One region of the Verrucosispora sp. WMMD573 genome, then DNA from elsewhere that is predicted to be linked to it. Evidence: riboswitches for the same ligand, from Rfam matches in the RefSeq annotation. Region 1 holds a riboswitch; each other region holds the start of a gene.

Region 1 (3,265 bases):
GATGGCGATCTGGTCACCGCCGGTGGCGTCACCTCCGGTCTGGACCTCGCGCTCTGGCTGGTCGAGCGCCAACTCGGCGCGGCGCTCGCGGTCCAGGTCGAACAGGTGCTGGAGTACGAACGACGCGGCACCGTCTGGCGCGCCTGACCCCACGCGAGGCGATTCGCTCTGTCAGTTCCTCGGCGACGGGACGGCAACAGGAATCGCCGGACGGGCGTCATCCGGCAGCGGTGAGGTCGCGTTCGCAGGCAAGTTACCGGAATGCCTCGATTCCGGTGACGGCCTCGATACGGCGTTGTCCGCCACCGACCGACGACTCGCCGGTGAGTGCGAGGGAGCCGATCTGCGCGGAGTGGTCGACGTGGGTACCGCCGCACAGCTCGCGGGACCACTCGCCGCCGATCTCGACGACCCGCACGGTCGCGTCGTAGGTCTCGCCGAACCGGGCCGAGGCACCCTCGGCGCGGGCCTGTTCCAGGGGCAGGTAGCGAACGGTAACGATGTCGCCGGCCTGGGCGCCGTGCGCGGCGTGGCAGTCGCCGGGCCGCCGGCCGTCGCGTTCTGGCAGGTGTCGCCGGCACCTCACGATGCCGGCGACACCGACCAGCCGCCGTCGGGGCACCGGGTACCCGCTAGCCATCCGGCAGCGGCCGCCGGCACACCTTGCGCGGTACGGTCCAGCGCGGGAATCGCGGAGGACTGACTGAACGCGTTGCTGAAATCACCCCACGCCGACCGGTCGGTAAACCGGCCGCCGGGGGCGCCTGGAGCAAATCCAGCCGGGCGATGAGGCCGACACCGCCGACGTCGGTCGGGTCACCGCCATGGACCGCGACGGCGAGAGCGAGCTTGGCGGTCGCGCCCGCGTACGCCTCGGTGGTGCCGTCACCGATGTACCCGTCACGCACGTCCGGCCGGGTGGCCCAGGCCAGGGCTTGCGCGCCGAAGTCGTCGGCGACACCGCCGGCGGCGAACGCGAAGACCGCGTCCAGGGTCAACCCCTGGTCCGGGTACGCGACCCCGTCGAAGACGGCCTCGAAGCGTTCCCCGTCGACAAGCTGTCGGGCCAACCAGCCCGCAGCCGCATCGGATCGGACGACGCCGAACTGCGGGGGCGCGGCGATCGCGGGTGTGGTCAGAGTGAGGGCGGCGAGCACACCGCAAAACAGGGCGAGCAGGCGGTGCCGGCTCAGGCGGACCGCACACACGCGGTTGTTCAGCTGTCGCGCCAGTCTCGTCTGCTCCCAAAGCCACTGTCAATCCGCTACCGATCGCACACGGTGGGTCGTGGCGGCGAGGTTCGTGGCGATCGCGGCCACGGGCCGACGCTCGGCGTCGGAGTGATGGGGCAGCTCGCCGCAGGTACCCGGCTGGACTGTCGTCGGCCTGGGTCAGGATAGGGTGGCCGACGGCGCTGGTTCGCCCGACCGTTCCTGGTGGGGCGTCGAAAGAGGGAACCCGGTGAAAGTCCGGGACTGCCCCGCAGCGGTGAGTGGGAACGACCGCCGTCACCACGCACTGGGCCACCCGGCCTGGGAAGCGACGGCCAGTAGAAGACCGGCCGATTTCGGTCCCGCCCACGAGTCCGAAGACCTGCCCGCGCTGCGTACACAAGGTGTGTGCGCTGCCGTCGACCTCGAGGGCGGGTCGGGCGGGTGACGCGCCACGACGGCGTGTTCCTCGACGTGCGCGCCCCACCGGTTGCCGGCATGCCGCCCGAGGACGGAAACCCGTGCACAACACGACCTCACTCGCCGGCCGACCACCGTCGGCCTCCCACCTGACCCTGTCGCAGATCATGGACCAGCACCACACCAACCTGATGGGTACGGTCCACGGCGGCCGAATCCTCAACCTCATCGACTCGGTCGCCGGAGTGGTCGCCGCCCGGCACTCCGACGGCCCGGCCGTCACCGCTGCCATCGACGAGACCGCCTTCCTTCGCGCGGTCCGCGTCGGCGACGTCGTGCACGTCGACGCCCGCATCACCTGGGCCGGACGCAGTTCCATGGAGGTCACCGTCAAGGTCACCGCCGACCGATGGGACCGAGCCGTACCACCGACCGACGTGGCCACCGCCCACCTCGTCATGGTCGCCGTCGACGACAACGGCCAACCCCGGCCGGTGCCGCCACTGCTACCTCAGACCGACGGCGACCGGCGCCGCTACCGCGAGGCGCAGATCCGCCGCGAACACCGACTGACCCTGCGCCGTGCCCTGCTCGACGGCACCGAGGAGTCCTGAGATGCTCGGACTCTCCACGGCAGCCCTCGCGTCACCGCCACCGCACAACTGGCTCTGCTCGGCGCCGTCTTCATACAAATGCAGGTCACTGTCGACATCACCCTCTGCACGGGCGCCGGACGCCTCGCCCGACGGATGGCTGACGGCCGCTGGTCACGGCGCGTCAACCCGCCGACGATCAGCCGGGTCGAGACGGGAAAACGGACGCTGAGCCTCGACGTGCTCGTCCCCCTGGCCGCCGCGCTACAGGTCAGCCTCGACGTGCTCTTCGAGGCGACCAGCGACGAGGACGTGGTGATCCGTCCCGTGCAGCACCGCTCGGGTTCGCGCACGACGTGGCCGCTGAGCCGCGTCGATGGGCGCACCATGGCGATGAAGGTTCGGTTGGAGCCCGAGGCGACGATGCCGGCCCAGCGGGTCCATCCGGGCTATGACTGGCTTTTGGTGCTCGAAGGCAGGGTGCTGCTGTGGCTCGGCGAGCGGCAGATCGAGGTGGCAAAGGGTGAAGCAGCCGAATTCTCCACGATGACGCCACACTCGATGACGGCGCTCGACCGGCCGGCCGAGCTGATCATGATCTTCGACCGCGAGGGGCAGCGCGCACACCTGCACCAGTGAGCGTGGAACCGGCAGGAATGGACACCGGCAGGTCCGCACCGATCACGCGGCATCGCCAGGGCGGCGATCTCCTGGGCCGCCGCACGACCGAAATCCCTCCTCGGTCGGTGCGACGGTTCACGCCTGGACCGTCGCCGAGGTTTACGCCGTGCCGAAGAAGCTCCTGAGGGCCGGCATCCGGCGGATCAGGAGTTGGTCCAGGGCGAGGATCACCAGCAGCGACAGGCCGAACAGGGGCAGGAACACGCCGAGGACGGCCATCGCGGCGAGTAGGAGCCAGTTGCCCCAGATCGGAAGTTTCGCGCGGGGTGCGGCCAGCCCGGAGGCGGTGCCGCGGCGGGTCCACCACATCATCGGCCCGGTGACGCACATGAAGATCACGGCGAGGCAGAACAGCGTGGA
Region 2 (3,265 bases), 1.3 Mb from region 1:
GTTGCGAACGCCAACAGCACCGGGTTGGCGGCCCAGGCGTTGCGCGACGGGGGCCGGCCGTTGGCCTGGGTCCGGGCCCGCGTCTTCCTGGCCGGACTTCAGGTCGGTTGTGCCGCCCCGGTCGCCGACCGGGGTGCGGTCGACTTCGACGGCGGCGTCTTCGATCCCGGAACCGCCCCCCGCGCCACCGCCCAGGCTGTCCTCGGACTGGCCGGCACCGGATACGCCCGGCTCTCCACCGTCACCGCGACCACCGGCGCGCCCACCCTGCCCTGCCGCTGACCGGCCGGCAGATTCCGTCCCATCAGAAGGAGTGCTCATGTCCCAGGTCTACGATCCCGTCCGTCGGTGGCTGGCGAGCATCGCGGTGGCGGCTGTCGTCGCCGTCGGGTTGATCGCTGTCGAGCCGTCTCCACGAGCCGCGCAGGCCGCCGCCTGCACCGGGACGACCGGGGTCACCGTGGTGGTCGACTATGGTTCGCTCGGCGGCGGCGTCCAGGTGGCGTGCGCGCTCGGTGACCCGGCCACCGGGCTGGCCGCCCTGCAGGGCGCCGGCTTCACGGTGACCGGTACGCAGCGATGGGGGCTGGCCTTCGTCTGCCGGATCAACGGCAAGCCGACCGCCGCGACGGAACCCTGCATCAACACCCCGCCGGCCAGCGCGTACTGGTCGTACTGGCACGCCTCCGGCAGCGGCGCCGCCTGGACCTACAGCACGCTGGGAGCGACCAGCTACAACCCGGCGCCGGGGACGGTGGAAGGCTGGTCGTTCGGCTCCGGCGCGGCACCCAGTATCACCGCGCCCTGACCTGCGGGTACGCTGCTTGAGCTGTCGACGCGTCGGGTGTCGTCCGCCACGCTGGCGCCGAAAGGTGACCGGCGGTACGGTGGCGGCACCCGGCGCGTCGGGTACTCAACTGAATACGTCCTGTGTGGGGGGAAGTCGGTTAGAAGCCGACGCTGACCCGCAACCGTGAGCGAGAGCTGTCTCGCGAGCCGGAATGCCCCGCACCGGACGAGCGGCTTCCACTGTCGAGGTCTACAGGGTGGAGTCCGGGTAACCGAGGTACGGCATCTCATCGCGGCCACGCGAACGGATACCGCCGCCTTCCGGAGCTTCACCGACCGCTCTGCGAAAGGCACCCCTCATGCCCACGTCCCCGCTCCGGCGCGTCGGCGCCGGTCTCGGCGTCGCCACCGCCACCGCGCTCGCCATCGTCGCGGCCACCCCTCTCATCGTGACCGCCGCGCCCTCGCCGGCCCACACCGCCGCCGCGCGGGACGCCGCGACCTGGCTCGCCGGGGAGTACACCGACGGCGTGCTGCCCGGCCCGTTCAGTCCGCAGGACTGGGGGCTGAGCATCGACGGCGTGATCGCCCTCGCCGCCACCGGGGTGGCCGGCCCAACCCGGCAGGCGGCGACAGCGCAGATCGCCACGCACGTGCGGTCCTACAACAGCTACGACGACTGGGGCATCGAGGGTTTCACCGACGGGGGTGCGACAGCGAAACTGCTCTACGTCGCCGCGGCCGTCGGCGCCGACCCCACCGACTTCGGCGGTTGGGACCTGCGCGCCGAGACCGTGGCGCTGCTCTCCGGGGCGGACACCGGTCACCAGCACGGTCGGATCACCAGCCGGACCACCGAGGAGACCGGCCCGGATCCGAGCAACACCTTCGACCAGTCCTTCGCGGTCCTGGGTCTGGCGCGCAGCGGCGGCACGCCGCAGGAGACCGTCGACTTCCTCATTCGGCAGCAGTGCACGGCCGGCGGCTTCCGGCTCTACCCCGACGCCGACGGCGTACCGTCGCCGTCCTGCGACGATCAGGGCAACGCCACGCTTGACGTCGACTCGACGGCCATGGCCGTCCAAGCGTTGCTCGCGACCGAAGCCGCCGGTGCGGACGAGGCCGCGCGGCGCGGCGCGGACTGGCTGGTGGCGCAGCAACGCGCCGACGGATCGTTCGGCGGGTCGGGGCCGACCAGCGGCGCGAACTCCAACAGCACCGGCCTGGCCGGGCAGGCCCTGGCTGCGGCCGGACGCGAAGCCGAGGCGGCACGTGCCGCCGAGGCCCTGGCGGCACTACAGCTCACCACCGCCACCGGTGGCGCCGCGGCGGCCGATGCCGGCGCCATCGCCTACAACACCGACGCGGTGACCGAGGCGGTCCGCGACGGGATCATCGAGAGTTTCCGGGACCAGTGGCGCCGCGCCACCGCCCAGGCGCTGCTCGGGCTGGCCCAGATATCACTGGGCCGGATCGGTCTTGATGTGCCGCCCTCCGGCGAGCCCACACCGTCGGCCACCGGCTCACCGACCGGCTCGCCCACGCCGACGCCCACGCTCACTGCCTCGCCGACGCCCACTGCCTCACCCACCGACAGTCCGTCGCCGAGTGCCTCGCCGAGCGGCACAGCGCCCACGCCCACTGCCACGGCGACGACTCCCGCTCCCTCGGTCACCAGTCCCGCCGCGGGCGGATCGGGTCGCCTGCCGACCACCGGCGTGGCGATCGGTGGGTACGTGCTCACCGCGCTGCTGCTGCTGGGTGGGGGAGCGGCTCTGCTGGTAGTCGGCCGCCGGCGCACCACATGAGGACCCGGGCGACCCGGGCCGCGCCCGCCCTCGCACTGGCCGCCGCGGGCGTCCTGATCGGGCCGGGGCCGGCCGCGGCCGCGGGCAGCGCCGGTTACTGCCCGGACGCCGGCGGAGTCACCGTCGTGGTGGACTTCAAGGAACTCGGCGGCGGGACGGTCGTCCGGTGCGCGCGCGGCGACCAGGCCACCGGACTGGCCGCGTTGAAGAACGCCGGTTTCCAGATCACCGGCACGCTGCGCTGGGGCGAGGGGTTCATCTGCCGGATCGAGGGCAAACCCTCGACCAGCTCGGAGAAGTGCGTCGACACGCCGCCGGCCAGCGCCTACTGGTCGTACTGGCACGCACCCAACGGGGGCAGTTGGACGTACAGCGACAAGGGTGTGCTCAACCGCAAGCCACCGACGGGCAGCTTCGAAGGCTGGTCGTTCTCCCTCAACCGCAACGCCGACAACGCACCCCGACCGGGGGTAGCACCCAGCCGACCGGCACCCCCGCCGCAGACCACGCCACCGGCACCGCCGCGCACCACGGCACCGCGCACCACGGCACCGGCGCCGCCACCCCGTTCCTCGTCGCCACCGACCGCCGCACCACCGGTCGCCGGTGGACCTGACGCCCCGCCCGGAACCACACCAACCGGCATGGTTGGCACGCCGTCAGCCCTC
Region 3 (3,265 bases), 2.3 Mb from region 1:
CGTACTCCGCCGGCCAGGAGGCGCGTGGGCTGGCCATGGCTGGGGCGTGCCCGACCGACGTGCGGCAGATGCTCACGCAAGCCGCCGACCTGGCCACCGAGGCGGCAGAGACGCCACTGCCCGCGTGGGGATACTGGTACACCCCGGCCTTCTACGCGGTACAGCAGGGCATCGTGTGGCGGTACTTGGGCGATCGTGACGCGCGGGCCAACGACCGGGCCGTCGAGCTGTTGACCGCAGGCACAACGGGGGTGGACGAGACGGCCGAGAGCGCCGACTGGCACGGCGGGCACCTCGTGCACCTGGCCATCGCCCACGGCCGGGCCGGGGACAGTGGCTCGGCGCAGCGGGTGCTGGAGGAGGCACGGTCCATCGCGGTGTCAACGGCCTCACGACGCCTGGCCGGACAGGTTGACGCAGCTGTCCGCGACTTGGGTCTGTCCGTCAACCCGTAGCGGACACCAAGCCTCTGACCTGGGCACACGCCGTCATCGCACGCTGTTTGTGGGTGGCGGTGGTGTTCCCCCGTGCAGCGCCGTCAGCCCCTTACGACCTGGCGGAGGTGGCGGCGGTGGGCGTGTGGCGCAGATTTCGGTGGTGGCTGCGGCGGCGGTCCGTGCCGCCGGTCGGCACCGGGCAACGGTGGCAGGAAATCGAGCAGGACGCGGCCCGGCGACGCCTGCTCGATCAGGCGCGGCGTAACGCGCGGTGGCCGGCATGACCGGGCGACCCGTGCGCTACCGCGACGCTATGGCCGCTGAGGCGATCCGGATCGGCCGCGCTGTCGACGCCCTGCCCGGCCGCCTCTGCGACCAACACCTACCGCGCCGGCCGCAGTGGACGTGCGGCACCTGCGACGGCGAACCGGTATGGCCGTGCGCTCCGGCGCGGGTACGGCTCGGTGAGGCGTACGGCCGGGATCGCATCGGGCTGTCGATGTACGTGGGCGCGCTGCTCACGGCCGCGCTGGATGACATGCCGGCCGCCGATCCGGGCGAACTCACCACCCGGTTCACCGCCTGGACGCGGTGCTCCTGCGGGCCGCCGTAGTATGCCGCCGTTTCCTCAGCGTGGCGTTCCGGTAGGCGACTTCGGTGAGTTGTTCGGAGCTGCGTGTGACATCCGTTGTGAGACACGCCGACACACCATCTGGTGTCTTGCGTTCGCGGGCCGCCCATATATGGTGTCACTCGTAGCTGGTTCGGGCGCCCATCCGGGGCGGTCGAGGCAAGAGGGAACCTGGTGGAAATCCGGGGCTGCCCCGCAGCGGTGAGTGGGAACGACAGCCGTCACACAGCACTGGGTTCCGGCCTGGGAAGCGACGGCCAGTAGGAGCGCGAGAGCACGCCCACGAGTCCGAAGACCTGCCAGCACGCCGCCCGCACTCGTGGGCGGCGGCCGCAGGCCGCGTGGGACGGCCGACGCCATGGACGGGCCGTGCCGCCTGCGCGGATCCCGTGGCGTCCTCCCGCGTGTCCGAGGCCCTCGGTAGACGGCGCGAGGAGAGAGACGTGACGGTCGTGCGGGAGAAGCCGGACTCCGACCCAGGTGTGTCGGAGCAGCGCCGGCAGGTGATGCAGGTCCGTAAGCGCAACGGGGACGCCGAGCCGGTTGACGTCAACAAGATCGTCCGTGCGGTGGAGCGGTGGGTGGCCGACCTGGACGAGGTCGATCCGCTGCGGGTGGCCACGAAGACCATCAGCGGACTGTACGACGGTGCCACCACCGCCGAGTTGGACAAGCTGTCTATCCAGACGGCCGCCGAGCTGATCGGTGCGGAGCCGCAGTACTCGAAGCTGGCGGCGCGGCTGCTGGCCGCGTACGTGGACAAGGAGGTCCGTGGGCAGCAGGTGGCCAGCTTCAGCCAGTCCATCCGGTACGCGCACGGCCTCGGGCTGATCGGGGACGCGACCGCCGCGTTCGTGGCCCGCAACGCGCGCAAGCTGGACGACGCGGTCGACCCGGACGGTGACCTGCGGTTCGAGTACTTCGGGCTGCGCACCGTCGCGGACCGGTACCTGCTGCGGCATCCGCAGACCCGCGAGGTGGTGGAGACGCCGCAGTACTGGCTGTTGCGGGTGGCCTGCGGGCTGTCGCAGACACCGGGTGAGGCGATCGGGTTCTACCGGTTGATGTCGAGTCTGGCGTACCTGCCGAGTTCACCGACGCTGTTCAACTCGGGCACCCGGCACACCCAGATGTCGTCGTGTTTCCTGGTGGACTCGCCGCGCGACGAACTCGACTCGATCTACGAGCGTTACCACCAGGTGGCGAAACTGTCGAAGTTCTCCGGCGGCATCGGCATCTCCTGGTCACGGGTCCGGGGACGCGGCGCGTTGATCCGGGGCACCAACGGCCGCTCCAACGGCATCGTGCCGTTCCTCAAAACCCTCGACGCCGGGGTGGCGGCGGTCAACCAGGGTGGCCGGCGCAAGGGCGCGGCCTGCGTGTACCTGGAGCCGTGGCACCCGGACATCGAGGAGTTCCTGGAGCTGCGGGACAACACCGGGGAGGAGTCCCGGCGTACCCACAACCTGAACCTGGCCAACTGGATTCCGGACGAGTTCATGCGGCGGGTCGAGGCCGACGGCGACTGGTCGCTGATCGACCCGTCGGACGCGCCGGAGCTGCCGGACCTGTTCGGCGAGGCGTTCGACGAGGCGTACCGGGCGGCGGAGAAGAAGGCCGTCCGGACGGTCAAGGCCCGCGATCTCTACGGCCGGATGATGCGTACGCTCGCGCAGACCGGCAACGGGTGGATGACGTTCAAGGACGCGGCGAACCGGCTGTCCAACCAGACCGGTGCGCCCGGCAACACGATCCACCTGTCGAACCTGTGCACGGAGATCCTGGAGGTCAACAGCGACACCGAGACGGCGGTGTGCAACCTGGGTTCGGTGAACCTGGGCGCGCACGTCACCGCCGACGGCGTGGACTGGGAGAAGCTGCGCGCGACGGTACGCACGGCTGTGGTGTTCCTCGACCGGGTGATCGACATCAACTACTACCCGGCCGAGCAGACGGCGGTGTCGAATCCGCGTTGGCGTCCGGTCGGGCTCGGGCTGATGGGTCTGCAGGACGCGTTGTTCACGCTGCGGCTGCCGTTCGACTCGGCGTCGGCGCGGGAGCTGTCCACCCGGGTGCAGGAGGAGATCTTCCTGACCGCGCTGGAGACGTCGGCCGGGCTGGCGGAGCGGTTCGGCCCGCATCCGGCGTACGCCGAAACCCGCGCCGCGAAGGGTGAGTTGCATCCCGACCTGTGGGG

What was found. A riboswitch is a leader RNA that binds a small molecule or an ion and turns the genes downstream of it on or off. The one in region 1 is predicted to bind cobalamin.
Region 2: linked by a shared signal. The riboswitch ahead of O7601_RS24340 (prenyltransferase/squalene oxidase repeat-containing protein) and the one ahead of O7601_RS00655 (acyl-CoA thioesterase) in region 1 are both predicted to bind cobalamin.
Region 3: linked by a shared signal. The riboswitch ahead of O7601_RS19755 (ribonucleoside-diphosphate reductase subunit alpha) and the one ahead of O7601_RS00655 (acyl-CoA thioesterase) in region 1 are both predicted to bind cobalamin.

Annotation. Positions count from the first base shown of each region.
Region 1 covers NZ_CP114901.1:136,065-139,329, forward strand. The annotation lists gene O7601_RS00640 (DJ-1/PfpI family protein) at 1-147, shown strand, start outside; gene O7601_RS00645 (hypothetical protein) at 254-622, opposite strand; gene O7601_RS00650 (hypothetical protein) at 633-1,208, opposite strand; cobalamin riboswitch at 1,399-1,616, shown strand; gene O7601_RS00655 (acyl-CoA thioesterase) at 1,733-2,245, shown strand; gene O7601_RS00660 (XRE family transcriptional regulator) at 2,381-2,863, shown strand; gene O7601_RS00665 (PepSY domain-containing protein) at 3,005-3,265, opposite strand, start outside.
Region 2 covers NZ_CP114901.1:5,353,980-5,357,244, reverse strand. The annotation lists gene O7601_RS24350 (prenyltransferase/squalene oxidase repeat-containing protein) at 1-282, shown strand, start outside; gene O7601_RS24345 (hypothetical protein) at 314-808, shown strand; cobalamin riboswitch at 885-1,028, shown strand; gene O7601_RS24340 (prenyltransferase/squalene oxidase repeat-containing protein) at 1,149-2,597, shown strand; gene O7601_RS24335 (hypothetical protein) at 2,594-3,265, shown strand, end outside.
Region 3 covers NZ_CP114901.1:4,342,128-4,345,392, forward strand. The annotation lists gene O7601_RS19740 (helix-turn-helix transcriptional regulator) at 1-455, shown strand, start outside; gene O7601_RS19745 (hypothetical protein) at 509-721, shown strand; gene O7601_RS19750 (hypothetical protein) at 718-1,050, shown strand; cobalamin riboswitch at 1,181-1,387, shown strand; gene O7601_RS19755 (ribonucleoside-diphosphate reductase subunit alpha) at 1,575-3,265, shown strand, end outside.